Regions from separate parts of the Scandinavium sp. UTDF21-P1B genome, predicted to be linked through region 1. Evidence: predicted binding sites of a transcription regulator. Region 1 holds the regulator's gene; the other holds the start of a gene.
What was found. Region 1 encodes Fur, which represses iron uptake genes when iron is present. Its sites were predicted from a motif close to ATAATAATGAGAACNACTATCAA; they were not measured.
Positions count from the first base shown of each region.

Region 2: fes (enterochelin esterase) is a predicted target of Fur. The motif match lies at 4,873-4,895, and genes of this name have one in related genera.

Region 1 covers NZ_JBFLVD010000008.1:175,313-183,387, forward strand. The annotation lists gene chiP (chitoporin ChiP) at 224-1,636, shown strand; gene chiQ (ChiQ/YbfN family lipoprotein) at 1,687-2,022, shown strand; gene fur (ferric iron uptake transcriptional regulator) at 2,111-2,563, opposite strand; gene fldA (flavodoxin FldA) at 2,878-3,408, opposite strand; gene ybfE (LexA regulated protein) at 3,558-3,851, opposite strand; gene ybfF (esterase) at 3,983-4,747, opposite strand; gene seqA (replication initiation negative regulator SeqA) at 4,921-5,475, shown strand; gene pgm (phosphoglucomutase (alpha-D-glucose-1,6-bisphosphate-dependent)) at 5,500-7,140, shown strand; gene potE (putrescine-ornithine antiporter) at 7,278-8,075, opposite strand, start outside.
Region 2 covers NZ_JBFLVD010000008.1:67,188-75,262, forward strand. The annotation lists gene AB1287_RS04235 (YbdK family carboxylate-amine ligase) at 1-960, opposite strand, end outside; gene AB1287_RS04240 (GNAT family N-acetyltransferase) at 1,095-1,796, shown strand; gene entD (enterobactin synthase subunit EntD) at 1,767-2,429, opposite strand; gene AB1287_RS04250 (TonB-dependent siderophore receptor) at 2,543-4,768, opposite strand; gene fes (enterochelin esterase) at 4,950-6,158, shown strand; gene AB1287_RS04260 (MbtH family protein) at 6,183-6,398, shown strand; gene entF (enterobactin non-ribosomal peptide synthetase EntF) at 6,391-8,075, shown strand, end outside.

The DNA.
Region 1 (8,075 bases):
CATTTTGTCTCGCACTTGTACTTTGTAACAAAACGCAATCAAATATGTGCGCACTGTCATACTCTTGCGCATTCGTGCGGAAAAAGGATTGATAATTCGCGTCGCGAAAAATAGTCTACTGACATAGCGTCAGGCCCTTTCTGCCTCGCTACTTTTTTGCAGTGCTTATTTTATCGCTTTCGCCTTTTGCGACGGCGTTTTTAAAGTCAAAGAGGATATACACATGCGTACGTTCAGTGGCAAACGTAGTACGCTGGCGCTGGCTATTGCCGCCGTCACCGCAATGTCGGGCTGGGTTGCATCTCCGCAGGCCAGTGCAGCAGGATTCGTAGACGATTCAACGTTAACCGGCGGCATCTATTACTGGCAGCGTGAGCGTGACCGTAAAGACGTCACTGACGGTGACAAGTACAAAACCAACCTTTCTCACTCGACCTGGAACGCCAACCTCGACTTCCAGTCTGGCTTCGCCGCTGATTTCATCGGGCTTGATATCGCCGCCTTTACCGCAATCGAAATGGCCGAATCTGCCGAAAGCGGCCACCCGAACGAAATCGCGTTTTCCTCTATCAATAAGGGCTACGACGAAGACTACTCCGGTGATAAGAGCGGGATTAGCCTTTATAAAGCCGCTGCGAAATTTAAGCTTGGGCCTGCCTGGGCTCGTGCGGGTTACATTCAGCCAACCGGCCAGACGCTGTTAGCGCCGCACTGGAGCTTTATGCCTGGCACCTATCAGGGTGCTGAAGCCGGGGCGAACTTTGACTACGGTGATGCGGGCGCGCTGAGCTTCTCGTACATGTGGACCAACGAGTACAAGGCACCATGGCACCTTGAAACCGACAAGTTCTACCAGAATGACAGGAAAACCAAAGTCGATTATCTCCACTCCATCGGTGCGAAGTACGACTTTAAAAATGACCTCGTTCTGGAAGCCGCATTTGGTCAGGCGCAGGGCTTTATGGATCAGTACTTCGCCAAAGCCAGCTACAAATTCGACGTGGCCGGTACGCCACTTTCTACCAGCTACCAGTTCTATGGTGCACGTGACACCGTAGATAAAAACACCGTCAACGATATTTACGACGGTACCGCATGGTTACAGGCTCTGACCTTCGGCTACAAAGTGGCTGACGTGGTTGACCTGCGCCTCGAAGGGACATGGGTTAAGGCAGAAGGCCAGCAGGGCTTCTTCCTGCAGCGTATGACGCCAACCTATGCTTCCTCCAACGGTCGTCTGGATATCTGGTGGGATAACCGTTCCGACTTCAACGCCAACGGCGAAAAAGCCGTGTTCTTCGGCGGAATGTATGACCTGAAAAACTGGAACCTGCCAGGCTGGGCGGTGGGCGCTTCCTACGTTTACGCGTGGGATGCTAAACCGGCGGACTGGATGATCAACAGCGCAGGGCAGAAAGAGAGCATTGCCTCAAACAAAATCAAAGAGTCTTCCTACAGTCTCGATGCGATGTACACCGTCCAGGAAGGGCGCGCCAAAGGCACGCTGTTCAAGCTGCACTTCACTCAGTACGACAACCATTCAGATATCCCAAGCTGGGGCGGTGGCTACGGCAACATGTTCCAGGATGAGCGCGACGTGAAATTCATCGTTATCGCTCCGTTCACCATCTTCTGATAAGCGACGCGGCGGGCACGATGCCTGCCGCGTAACCATGAGGTCGTATCATGAAAAAATTGATTCTCGTCGCGATTATGGCGTCCGGGCTGGTGGCTTGTGCACAGCCGCAGGCACCGAAAGAAGACAGCAAGCTGAAAGCCGCCTACAGCGCCTGTATTAATACCGCGGAAGGCAATCCGGATAAGATTGAAGCCTGCCAAAGCGTGCTGGATGTGCTGAAGCAGGAGAAGGAGCACAAGCAGTTTGCCGAACAGGAAACGGTGCGCACGCTGGATTATCAGCAGTGTATCCAGGCGACCCGTACGGGTAACGATCAGGCAGTGAAGGCGCGCTGCGATAAAATCTGGCAGGAAATTCGCAGCAACAATACCCCCGCGCCGTAAGCCTTATTTCAACTCTGTTTTTGCCCCAAAATATGCCCATAAAAAAAGCCAACCGTCAGGTTGGCTTTTGCTTTTGCACGAGCGTCGATTATTTATCGGCGGCGTCGTGGGCGTGTTCATCTTCGCGGCAGTCGCCTTCAGCGCAGTGGCCGTAAAGATAAAGGCTGTGGTTAGTCAGACGAATGCCGTGCCTGGTGGCGATTTCACGCTGGCGTGCTTCAATCGAGTCATCACTGAATTCGATAACCTTGCCGCAGTCGAGGCAGATCAGGTGATCGTGGTGATGCTGCTGAGTCAGTTCGAAAACAGATTTACCGCCTTCGAAGTTGTGGCGGGTGACAATTCCGGCATCGTCGAACTGGTTCAGAACGCGATAAACCGTTGCCAGACCAATTTCCTCGCCCATATCGATCAGGCGCTTATAGAGGTCTTCCGCACTGACATGGTGATTGTCCGGCTCCTGAAGCACTTCCAGAATTTTAAGACGCGGAAGCGTGACTTTCAGGCCTGCCTTCTTTAATGCGATATTGTTGTCAGTCATGCGGAATCAGTCCTGTTGCTAGGCGATACACTTCCTTATTGGAAGTATTACTAAGAATGAATTCAGGATAATGCGTCTCATTATAGAACTGCGAAGTCTAAATGAAAACTGCAAACCCTGAGCAAAGTATGCTTTTCAGAAACGAGGCATCATCTGCAAAGCGAAACATCCGACCTCGTTAAAACAGCTGACATTGTACAGACATGTGCTCAAAAGTTAAAAATTTGTAGCGATTAATTTGATTGCTTTTATCTATTAATTTTACGGAACTTATCGCTAATACGGCGCAACCTGAGCGCTGCGCCATACGTTTATCAGGCGTTTTTGATCTCTTCGAGGTGCAGCTCTTCAGAAATCTGCTTAACCCACTTTTCAACGCGCTCAGCGGTCAGCTCCGGCTGACGGTCTTCGTCGATGGCCAGGCCCACAAAGTGATCGTCATCGGCCAGGCCTTTAGACGCTTCGAAATGATAACCCGCCGTTGGCCAGTGGCCGACGATGGTTGCGCCGCGTGGTTCGATGATGTCGCGGATGGTGCCGAGCGCATCACAGAAGTATTCTGCGTAATCTTCCTGGTCGCCGCAGCCGAACAGGGCCACCAGTTTGCCGTTGAAGTCTACCTCTTCCAGCGTCGGGAAGAAGTCGTCCCAGTCACACTGTGCTTCACCGTAGTACCAGGTCGGGATACCCAGCAGCAGAATATCGAAGCCTTCAAGATCTTCTTTGCTGCTTTTGGCAATGTCATGCACTTCAGCTACATCTTTACCAAGCTGCTTCTGAATCATCTTCGCGATATTTTCGGTATTGCCGGTGTCGCTGCCGAAGAAAATGCCTGTAATTGCCATGAGTAAAATAACCTCTTGAAACGTAATGAAATGATGGTGGAATGTTGCCCACAGATAAAGGCAATGATAGCAGGAGGAGAAGGGCGCGGGAACCGCAATCGCGCCGGACTGCACTCTCTGCTACATGAAAGTGATTTTTTGTCGGATTTTCAGACGAGTTTCTGGCTTCGCAACGCAGCCAACTGATGCATCAGTATTTCTTCAATCAGCTCGCTGCGGCTCATGTTTCTGGCTTCAGCCAGCTCGTTGAGCGCATCGACCGCTTCGTGATTGAGCTTTAGCTCAACGCGCTTGAGACCATTGCTTTTGTCGCGCTTCAGCTGATTACGCTTATTAATGCGTAACTGTTCGTCGCGCGAGAGCGGATTGGTTTTCGGCCTTCCCGGGCGACGCTCGTTTGCGAACAAATCTAATGTCGTTCGGTCCGTTTGTTCTTTTGCCATGATTCAGAGTGACTTCGGGGAAACAAGCCGCCGGACGACAGGCCCGGCGCAGATAGCGCGCAATCATACATCAGCGAAACCCCCACGCCAACGCCGGGAGCCACAATGGCGCTTGCTTGCTCGGATTTTAATCATTCCGCCAGATAGCGGCGAACAGCGCGCAGTACCGCGTCCGGTTTTTCAGCGTGGACCCAGTGCCCGGCACCGGCAATCACGTGTGCACGAGCCTGCGGGAATTGTGCCAGCAGCGTGTCGCGATACTCGGTGGTGACGTACGGAGAATTTCCGCCTGCAATAAACAGGGCAGGGTGGTCCCAGGCCGGAATCGTCTCCCAGCCGACAATATGCGGATACTGATCCCACAAAACCGGCACGTTAAAGCGCCATGCGCCACCGACGAAGGACTTCAACAGGAACTGAACCACGCCTTCTTCCTTTATATGCTGCCGCATTACTTCGGCGGCCTGCTGTCGTGTGGAAACGCCCGCTTCCGTCACCGCGTTAATCGCGGCAAAAATTTCATCGTGACGACGCACCTGATAATCCACTGGCGCAATGTCGATAGCCACCAGTTTTCCCACGCGTTCCGGTGCCAGGGCGGTAAACGCCATCACCGCCTTGCCGCCCATGGAGTGCCCAACCAGGGTGGCCTGCTCAATATCGTGAGCATCCAGCGTATCAAGTAAATCCTGAGCCATTGCCGGATAGTTCATGTCCGGGCTTCTTTCCGACAAGCCATGGTTGCGCATGTCGACTTGCAAAATATCGTGGTCGGTAACCAGGTCGCGGGCGAGGATCCCGAGGTTGTCCAGGCTGCCAAAAAGGCCGTGAACGAGGACGATGGGAGAATTAGTGTGCTGGTTTTGTGCAGATTGCGCTCGGCTGTTTAATTTCATGGCAAAGTTCTTTTTTTCGCTACGTCGGGTTAGGGTATCATGTTGAACATTCTGCCGCCCGGCTGCAACACTCAGTAGTCGTCTGAGTTTTTGCCGACACGCTATCCGCTGTTGGGTTTTGTCCCTATAATCCCAACGACTTGTATTCAGCAAAGAAATATCACTGGATTAAGATGAAAACGATCGAAGTTGATGACGAACTCTATGGCTTTATTGCCAGCCACACTAAGCACATTGGCGAGAGCGCATCCGACATTTTACGGCGCATGCTGAAAATTTCTGCCGTAGCCCAGAGTGCAGCCCCCGTTGTCAAAGAGACCCCGGCCCCGAGCGCTGCGCCGGTCGTTGCGGCGGCGGTGAAAAAAGCCTCTTCTCCGAAGGACAACGTCCGCGCCGTGCGTGAACTGCTCCTTTCTGATGAATACGCCGAGCAGAAAAAAGCGGTCAACCGCTTCCTGCTGGTGCTGACTACACTTTACTCCTTAGACAACAAAGCATTTGCCGAGGCCACAGAGTCGCTGCACGGGCGCACGCGCGTCTATTTCGCTTCCGATGAAGCGACGCTGCTGAAAAACGGCAACCAGACCAAGCCTAAGCAAGTGCCTGAAACCCCATACTGGGTGATCACCAATACCAATACCGGTCGTAAATGCAGCATGGTGGAGCACATCATGCAGTCAATGCAGTTCCCTGCGGAGCTGATTGAGAAGGTTTGCGGCACTATCTAACCCTTGCATAAGAAGGACCAGGCAATGGCAACTCATCCCCGTGCAGGCCAGCCTGCACAACAGAGTGATTTGATCAATGTCGCCCAGCTGACGTCTCAGTACTACGTGCTGAAGCCGGAAGTGGGTAACGCAGAACACGCGGTGAAATTCGGTACCTCCGGCCACCGTGGAAGTGCAGGTCGTCATAGCTTCAACGAACCGCATATTCTGGCGATTGCCCAGGCGATTGCGGAAGAGCGTGCCAAAAATGGCGTCACCGGACCGTGCTACGTAGGTAAGGATACCCACGCGCTGTCAGAGCCGGCGATCATTTCCGTACTGGAAGTGCTGGCGGCTAACGGTGTCGACGTGATCGTGCAGGAAAATAACGGCTACACGCCAACCCCTGCCATCTCTAACGCTATCCTGGTTCATAATAAGAAGGGCGGCGCGCAGGCGGACGGGATCGTTATCACGCCATCGCACAACCCACCGGAAGATGGCGGCATTAAATATAACCCGCCTAACGGTGGCCCGGCTGATACCAACGTGACCAAAGTGGTGGAAGACCGTGCCAACGCGCTGCTGGCCGATGGCCTGAAGGGCGTGAAGCGTCTCTCTCTGGATGCGGCTTATGCGTCCGGCCACATTAAAGAACAGGATCTGGTGCAGCCGTTCATTGAAGGGCTGGCGGATATCGTCGATATCAAAGCGATTCAGAAAGCCGGCCTGAAGCTGGGCGTTGATCCGCTGGGCGGTTCCGGGATTGAATACTGGAAGCGTATTGCTGAGTTCTACAAGCTCGATCTGACCATCGTTAACGATCACGTCGATCAGACCTTTCGCTTTATGCACCTCGATAAAGATGGCGCAATCCGCATGGACTGCTCCTCAGAGTGCGCGATGGCGGGCCTGCTGGCGCTGCGTGAAAAATTCGATCTGGCCTTCGCCAACGATCCGGATTATGACCGTCACGGCATTGTGACCCCCGCGGGTCTGATGAATCCAAACCACTATCTGGCCGTTGCCATCAACTACCTGTTCCAGCATCGTCCACAGTGGGGCCAGGACGTGGCCGTCGGCAAAACGCTGGTATCGTCTGCGATGATTGACCGCGTGGTGGAAGACCTGGGCCGCAAGCTGGTGGAAGTGCCAGTAGGTTTCAAATGGTTCGTTGACGGTCTGTTCGACGGCAGCTTCGGCTTCGGCGGCGAAGAGAGCGCGGGCGCGTCGTTCCTGCGCTTCGACGGCACGCCGTGGTCAACCGATAAAGACGGTATCATTATGTGCCTGCTGGCGGCTGAAATCACAGCCGTGACCGGCAAGAACCCGCAGCAGCATTACGACGAACTCGCTGATCGCTTCGGTGCGCCAAGCTACAACCGTTTACAGGCATCGGCAACCTCTGCGCAGAAAGCCGCGCTGTCAAAACTTTCCCCTGAAATGGTCAGCGCCGATACCCTGGCGGGTGACCCGATCACCGCTCGTCTTACGGCTGCGCCGGGCAACGGTGCCTCCATTGGCGGCCTGAAAGTGATGACCAAAAACGGCTGGTTTGCGGCGCGTCCTTCCGGTACGGAAGATGCGTACAAAATCTATTGCGAAAGCTTCCTCGGCGCGGAACACCGTAAGCTGATTGAGAAAGAAGCGGTAGAGATTGTCAGCGAAGTGCTGAAGAACGCCTGACGTTCAGCAATGAAACAGGCCCGGCCAGCGTTAGCGCTTCCGGGCCATTTTTTTATGCCGGGGGCAGTTCGTTTGCCCGGCCTGCAGAGTCATGCTGATTGGCAGGCCCGGTAAGCGCAAGCGCCACCGGGCATGTTTCAGCCGTGTTTATTGGTCAGCTCAAAACGAGGCGACACCAGCCCGTAGAGCGTCCAGCCCAGGAAGGTCACGATCGCGCCATACAGCATCGCTTCTTCACCTGACGAGTAGAGCGCATAGAAGCTGTACATCGCCCCAAGAAACGCCACCGCATTCGCTGCTTTCGCTTTACCCGGCGCGACCTCTGCCACTTTCTGAATAATAACCAGCGCCGCCATCGACAGAATATAAGGAATGATGTTGGTCACCACCGCCAGATTGACCAGCACGTTGAACTGGTTATTCAGCGACGGGCTAATGGTCATCAGCGACAGACCTGACTGGATGACGACAATCGCCAGCATCCCCTGAACCGGCGCTTCAGCGCGGGAGAGGCGAGAGAATATTTTCGGGAAGTAGCCTTCATCCGCCGAGGATTTGAACACCTGCGCGATGGTGAACTGCCAGCCAAGCAGAGAGCCGCAGCACGACATCACCATCAACCCCATGATGACTTTGCCCACTTCCGGGGTGAACATCTGCGCAAATGCCAGCCCGAATGGAGCAGTGGAGTTTGCCAGATCGCTGTTGGGCACAATCCCGGCGATAACGTTGGTGGAAACGATATAAATCACCGCTGCTCCGAGCGTGCCGCCGAGCACGGCAATCGGTACGTTGCGTTCCGGGTTTTCTACCACGTCGGTATTGGCACAGGCAGATTCCAGACCGAGAAACGCCCAGAGCGTCATTGCAATAGAAGAGCCTACTGCGCTAAAGAACGGAACGTGGTGCGGGTTCCAGGACTCAACGTAGAGCGT
Region 2 (8,075 bases), 110 kb from region 1:
GGGCTCTACCTTTTCCAGCAGGCGCTGAATATCTTCGGCAATCGGACGCTGCTCCCCGCTATGAACGTCCGTCAGCACGCCTGAAAGCCCATAGCGGCAGGCCTGGAAGCGGTTAAATTTGTACAGCAGGTAGTCCTGCTCCTGATGCTTAAACGGACGTGTTTCCAGCAGCCAGCGGGCGGTAGCCTGAATCAGCCCGGCAATATTCACCGCGTGCGCGAGGGTCAGCGGCGTGTCCATCACCCTGACCTCCACCGTGCCAAAGTGAGGGCTCGGGCGAATATCCCAGTGCAGATCCTTAATGCTGTCGATCATGCTGGTATAGCTGAGTCGACGAAACAATCCTTCGAAACCCTGCCAGTTTGCCACCCACGGCATCGGGCCCATATCGGGGAAAGCGGAAAAGACGTTCAGACGTGAAGTGGCAAATTTACTGTCTGCGCCCTGCAAATATGGGGACGCGGCGCTGAGCGCAATCAGGTGCGGAACGTAGCGCGAGAGCCCGTGTAGCAGGTAAATCGCGTCATCTCCGCTGGCGCAGCCAACGTGCACGTGCTGCCCGAACACCGTTGCCTGCTTGATGAGGTAGCCGAACTGTTCCAGCGTGAGCAGGTAGCGTTCGTTATCGCACACTTCCTGACGCTGCCACTTCTGAAAAGGATGCGTCCCGCCGCCGCAAATCTGCACGTGCTGGCGCGAGGCGGCCTCGAGCACCGTCTGGCGAATCGCCGAAAGCTGGCTGCTGGCCTGATGGATGTCGTGGCACACCCCGGTGGCGATTTCCAGCATGCTTTCGGTGATGTCGTGCTTAATCTCCCCGGCGGCGAGCGCGCCCTGCGTCTGCGCAATCAGCGCAGAGGAATCCTGGCTGAGATCGTAACCCGGCGGGTTAACCACCTGCAGTTCCAGCTCAATGCCAAGGGTAAACGGTTCGGAGACGTGAAAGTCGGGAAGTGACATAGCGAGATCCGGTAGCGGCTTTTTGTCAGTATAGGAGACAAAATGCCCCTGGCCGCCAGATTGCCGGCTGGATTTGGCCGAAGCGGTGGCACGCATGCTATAACCATCCTCAACAATATCAGCGGGAGCACATCGTGGCGGAGTTAAACGAGTACGGACAATGGGTGGGCGATATCGTGCCAGACTGGCACGGTGCCAGGGAGCTTGAGCGGAAAATGCTGGCAGGCCGAAGCTGTCGGCTGGAGCCCATCATCGTGGCCCGGCACGCCGCAGATTTATACGAGGCATTTGCGCTGGCTGAAGATGAACGAGACTGGACCTGGCTTGGCAGCGTGCGTCCAGTCTCCATTGCAGCAACCGAAAGCTGGCTCCAGGCCAAAGTGGATGACAGCGGGCTGGTGCCGTATGCGGTGATTGATGCACGCAGCGAACGCGCGGTGGGCGTGGTGTGCCTGATGGCGATCGATCGCGCCAACGGTACGGTAGAAATCGGCCACGTCAGCTGGTCGCAAAGAATGAAGCGCAGCGTGATAAGCACCGAAGTGGTCTGGTTACTGTTGCAGGAGGCATTTGCCTGCGGCTACCGTCGCGTGGAGTGGAAATGCGATGCGCTGAACGTGGCCTCGCGTCGGGCCGCCGAGCGTATCGGTTTTACCTTTGAAGGACGCTTCCGCCAGCGGATGGTGCGCAAAGGCCGCAACCGGGACAGCGACTGGCTGTCAATCATCGACGGTGAATGGCCCGCGGTGGATGCCGCGCTGCGAAGCTGGCTTGCGCCGGAGAATTTTGATGCGGCAGGCCAGCAGCTACACAGGCTGGAGAGCTTTCGCCAGTAGCGTGACGATCTCCTGCCCGCGCTGAAGCCAGCGGACATCGCAGCGCTGCCCGGCAAGGGTGGGCGAAAAGGTGGAAGAGAATTGCAGCGTCACATGTTGTGCATCAAGCGCAACCACCTGAGCTGAGGCAAATCCGGGCAGGTCGGTTGTCATAAAAGAGAAGGCTTTGAAGGCGCTTTCCTTCGCGCTGAAGGCCAGCGTTAGCGCCAGCGAATACGGCAAGCCGCTGGCATGCAGCACCCTTTGTTCTTCCGGCGTGATAATGCCGCTGGTCAGTTCCTCACACATCGCCTCGCTAAAACAGGTTTCAAGATCGACCCCGACAGGCTCCCGCGATACCACCGCCAGCGCGGTCGTTCCGCAGTGACTGATGCTGCCGTAAAAGCCATCCGGCCACATGGGCTGGCGATGAGGGCCGATATCCGGAATCTGCCGACTACCGTGCTCCTGCAACGCATGAAGCGCCGCCAGCCGTCCGGCGAGATGTTCGGCTTTGCGTTTGCGTCCGGCAGCCTGAAGTTTAGCGTGATGGGGAAGCCAGAGCAGATCGGCGTCGGTAAAGGTCTGCGAATCGAAATCGATTCGGTGAAGGAGGTGAGCGGCAAGCGGGAAGGTGCTGTGGTGGGTTTTCATTTTGTGGAACTCCCTCTCCCTGACCCTCTCCCAAAGGGAGAGGGAAATTTTCGGTGCTGACGGGTTTCTCCCTCTCCCTTCGTGAGAGGGCTGGGGAGAGGGGAAACTCAGGATCAGAAGTGCGTATTCACGCTCATATAATAAGTCCGGCCGGACTCGTTATAGGTTTCTGCACCCGCGCCATACATATAGCCCGTCGCGCCGCCGGTGGTCTGGGCGTTACCCGCACGCCAGTGGCGCTTGTCGAACAGGTTGTCGATCCCCGCCGTGAAGCTGACGTTTTTGGTGGCATCCCAGGTGCCGCTCAGGCCAACGATGCTGTACGGACTGACTTCGTTCAGCTCGCTGCCCGTCACCGGTTGCCCTTTGTAGTTGTACTTCTTCGGCTGCTGCTTGCCGTACCAGGTGAAGGTCGACTGGACGGACACGTCCTGCACAATCTGCCAGCTCAGGGTCGAGTTCAGCGTGTATTCCGGGATGATCGACAGACGGTCGCCGGTCTCCTTGTTCTTACTTTGCAGCATATAGGTGATGTTGTTGGTCCAGTTGACGGTCTCGGTCACCGGCACGTTCAGCGTCCCTTCCAGACCTTCCACCACCGCTTTTGGCACGTTCTCCCACTGATAAAGATCGGTGCCAGCGCCGTTGGTGGATACCGGCGAATAACCGGCTTCAATCTTGTTGCGGTAGTCGTTGCGGAACCAGGTCGCGCCAGCCAGCCAGCCGTCATGCTTAAACTCCAGCCCCACTTCTTTGTTGATGCTGGTTTCGGCCTTCAGGTCATCATTCCCCTGCAGATAGCAGCCGCTGGTGCTGGCGTAGCAGCCCTGGCCTTTGCTGTAGAGAATGTAGTTCGGGTTGGTCTGATACAGGCTTGGCGCTTTATAGGCGCGCGCGATGCCCATCTTCAGGGTGAAGTCATCACCCAGGCCCTGCGACAGATTCAGGGACGGACTCCAGTTGTCGCCGACGATGCTGTGGTGATCGAAGCGCAATGCTGGCGTCAGCATGGTGGAGTCGGTCACTTCAACGTTGTCTTCGGCAAACAGCGAGAAGATCTCCGCCTGCGAGTACGGGCTGCGATTGGTGCTGCTGAAGCCCGGAATTGGTCCGCCCATAAAGGTCTGGGTGTTCGACCCCATATCCTTCATCTTCTGCTGGTTCCACTCGGTGCCGAGCGTCAGCGTCTGGTTGAAGACAAAATCGACGGGCAGGTTGATTTCGCTGTGCAGCAGCACGTCGGACAGATCGATATCAACAAACTTGTTGGAGTTAAAGATCCCTTCGGTGCCACCCGCCAGGCCTTCGCCTTTGCGCGAGTTGCGGGTGTGCTCGTACTGCGCCCAGGTGCTGGTGGTGACGCCGTTATCCCAGCCACCGTTCCAGGTGAGGGCGTAATTCTGACGGTACAGACGGTTGGTCTCTTTGCCGTAGTTTTCCTTCACGAAGTTATTGGTGTTGGTGTTCTGGGTGTCGCCCGCATAGAGGTTATTCTGGCGGTTGTAGCCAGCTTCCAGCTCCAGGGACTGCATGGGAGCAAAGTCCCAGCGCAGCTGGCCGTTGATGGCCTTGTTTTCCACTCCTTCGCGCCCGGCGGGCAGGGTGTTCTGGTAGATGCCGGTACGCTCTGACTGATGACCCTGGTTGATGTCCCATGCGTCGGCCTGCGTTTTGTCCAGGTTGCCGTAGAGGCGGAAGCTGAAGTCGCCGCCCATCGGCCCGGTCAGGCTGAAGTTGGTGCGCTTGGTGGAGCCTTCGTCTTTATGCTCCGGCAGGTTCATGTAAGTGTCCCAGGAGCCGTGCCACTCGTTGCTGGATTTTTTGGTGATGATGTTCACCACGCCGCCTGCTGCGCCATTGCCGTAGCGGGCCGCGGCTGGACCACGAATGACTTCAATACGTTCGATCATCTCTGGCGGTACCCAGCCGGTATCACCGCGGGTGTCGCGCTCGCCGCGCCAGCCCAGACGCACGGAGTTGCGGCTGGTGACAGGTTTACCGTCGACCAGAATCAGGGTGTTTTCCGGGCCCATACCGCGAATATCAATCTGGCGGTTGTTGCCACGCTGGCCGCTGGTGGAGTTCCCCGTCAGGTTCACGCCCGGCATGGTACGAATAATTTCGGACACGTCGCGAGCGGGAGGATTTTTGCGGATCTCATCCGCGGTGATGGTGGATACGCCCGGCGCCTGCAGGTTCTGCTGTGCGGCGGTCACGACCATCGTTTCTTCTGCGTCTGCTGTGCTTGCCTTTGCGGTCTCTTCAGCGTGCAGCGGTAAAGCCACCCCGTAAATGCCCAGATTGACCAGTAAGGTCAGGGACTTAAGTTTGTTATTCATTGGTAAGTCAACGTCCTGCTGTATGGATAAAACCTCATCAAGGCGCAGAGCGGCGTTCAGAGGTTATGAATGAAACGAAAACGCGCGCCAATACGCTATTGCAAATGCAAATAGTTATCAATAATATTATCAATAAATTTTGGCGTGTAACAAATAATTCCACAGATATCGCGGGGTTAACGTGGCGGAAACGGTGGCAGGGAGTGCAGAGTGGTGGGCGCGCATCGAGGGGCCTCAGTGGCGTCGGGAAGGAGAGAACTGCCACGTCACGTTTTACTGGCGAGATCCGGCGGGAGATGAGCGTCATTCAGCCATTCAGCGGGTGTGGATTTACATCACCGGCGTAACGGATCACCACCAGAACGCGGTGCCGCAGACGCTGTCCCGTCTACCGGGCACCGACGTCTGGCAGTGGCAAACCTGGCTCCCCGTCAGCTGGCGCGGCAGCTACTGTTTTATCCCCACCGATCGTACCGATGACTTTGCGGCGGCGCTGTTCAACGGCGAAGCGCCCGATCGTCAACTGCTGCGTGAGGGCTGGCGTAAGCTGTTGCCGAACGCGGTGGCCGATCCGCGAAACGCACACAGCTGGCGCGGTGGGCGAGGGCATGCCGTGTCGGCGCTCTCCTTGCCGGAAGCCCCCGTTCAGCCAGGCTGGGATCGGCCTGACGTCCCTTATGCACCGCCTGTTTGTATCCAGTGGCGCAGTCAGCGTCTGGGTAACATTCGCCGCGTCTGGGTTTACACCACGGGCGAAGCGTCCTCTGATGAACGTCCGCTGGCGCTGCTGCTCGACGGCCAGTTCTGGGCTGAAAGCATGCCGGTCTGGTCGCCGCTTGCCCGCCTTACGCAGGAGGGGCGGCTTCCACCCGCTGTCTACGTCCTGATTGATGCCATCGATACCGCGCACCGCAGCGCCGAGCTGCCGTGTAACCAGGATTTCTGGCTGGCGTTACAGGAAGAGCTGCTGCCGCAAATCCGGCGCATTGCACCGCACAGCGAACATCCTGAACGTCGTCTTGTGGCCGGGCAGAGCTTTGGCGGTCTGGCGGCGATGTATGCCGGGCTGAGCTTTCCGCAGCAGTTTGGCTGCGTGCTCAGTCAGTCCGGTTCCTACTGGTGGCCCATGCGCGGTGAGCCTCACGGCGGCGTAATCCCTGAAAAACTTTCCCGCGGAGAATTGTCGCCGCGCGGCCTGCGCATCTGGCTGGAAGCCGGGCGTCGCGAGCCGGTTATCTTTAAGGCCAATCAGGCCCTCTTCCAACAACTACAACGTACACAGCAGCCGGTTTTCTGGCGTCAGGTTGACGGCGGACACGATGCGCTGTGCTGGCGCGGCGGCTTAACCGCAGGGCTGATTGCGCTCTGGCAGCCGCTGCTCCCGGCATAACGCGCTTTACGACAGGAGTTTGGTATGCAAATCAGTAACCCTTTCGATGATGCGCAAGGGCAGTTTTATATTCTGCAAAATGCGCAGCAGCAGTACAGCCTGTGGCCGCAGCACTGCGCGTTGCCCGAAGGCTGGCATGTTGTCTGTGAACCCCAGAGCGCGGAGGCCTGCAACGCCTGGCTGTCGGCCCGCTGGACTACTCTGAACCCCGCCCATTTTGCCGGAGCTCGCCATGACTGAATGTTTACCGCTGGTGGCCGCGCAGCCGGGGATCTGGATGGCGGAGCAGCTTTCCACGCTGCCGAATGCCTGGAGCGTAGCCCATTACGTTGAGCTTGAAGGCGAAATGGATGCTGCCCGGTTTGCCGAGGCTATTGCCCTCGGGCTGGCGCAGGCCGACACGCTGAAAATGCGCTTTAGTGAAGATAACGGCGAGCTGTGGCAATGGGTGGACGACAGCCTGACGCACGATGCGAGCGCAGTGCTGGATTTACGCCACCAGGCCGACCCCCATGCTGCCGCAATGGCGGTGATGCAGGCTGACCTGACGCAGAACACCCGCGTCGACAGCGGCAACCCGCTGGTATGCCATCAGCTCATCCGCGTCGGTGACCGTCGCTGGTACTGGTATCAGCGCTATCATCATCTGCTGGTGGATGGCTTCAGCTTCCCGGCCATTACCCGCCAGATCGTGCAGATTTATGCCGCATTGCTGCGTGGAGAAACGCCGCCCACCTCGCCGTTTACGCCTTTCGCGGACGTTGTGGAGGAATATCAGCGTTACCAGCAGAGCGAAGCGCACGCGCGCGATGGCGCGTTCTGGGCTGAACAGCGCAAACAGCTGCCTCCGCCAGCCTCGCTCTCCTCCGCACCATTATCTGGCCGGGCGACCAGTACGGAGATCTGGCGGCTTAAGCTCACCGCGGACAAACAGGCCTTCAGCCGTTTAGCGACCACACACACCGCTCAGCGTACCGATCTGGCTCTGGCGCTGGCCGCGCTCTGGCTGGGACGCCTGTGCGGACGCAACGACTACGCGGCGGGTTACATTTTCATGCGCCGCATGGGTTCTGCTGCGCTGACCGCAACGGGGCCGGTGCTGAATGTATTGCCCCTGGCGGTCACCATCCAACCGGAAGAAACCTTGCCGGAGCTGGCGAATCGCCTGGGCGCACAGCTCAAGAAAATGCGCCGCCACCAGCGCTATGATGCCGAACAAATCGTTCGCGACGCAGGAAAGTCGGCAGGCGAAGAGCCGCTGTTTGGCCCGGTGTTCAACGTCAAAGTGTTTGATTATCAGCTCGAACTCGACGGCGTGCATGCCACCACTCACACCCTGGCGACGGGTCCGGTGAACGATCTGGAGCTGGCGCTGTTCCCGGACGAGGAAGGCGGCCTGACAATTGAAGTGCTGGCTAATAAACAGCGCTACGACGAATCAGAACTGCAACAGCATATTGCCCGACTGCTGGCGATGCTGAACCAGTTTGCTGCAAATCCTGAACTGCGCTGCGGCGACGTTGAGATGGTGTCAGACGAGGAGTATCAGCGTCTGGAACAGATTAACGACACGGGCATGATGCTGCCGGAAACCACGCTCAGCGCGCTGGTTGCGGCACAGGCCGCAAAAACGCCGGATGCTATTGCGCTGGCAGATGCCCGTATGCAGTTTACCTATCGCGAAATGCGCCAGCAGGTTGTGGCGCTGGCAAATGTGCTGCGCGAGCGTGGCGTAAAACCCGGCGACAGCGTCGCGGTCGCATTACCGCGTTCGGTTTTTTTAACCCTCGCGCTGCACGGTATTGTGGAAGCGGGCGCGGCCTGGCTGCCGCTGGACACGGGCTATCCGGACGAGCGTCTGCACATGATGCTGGAAGATGCCCGCCCCTCGCTGCTGATTATCTCCGACGACCAGCT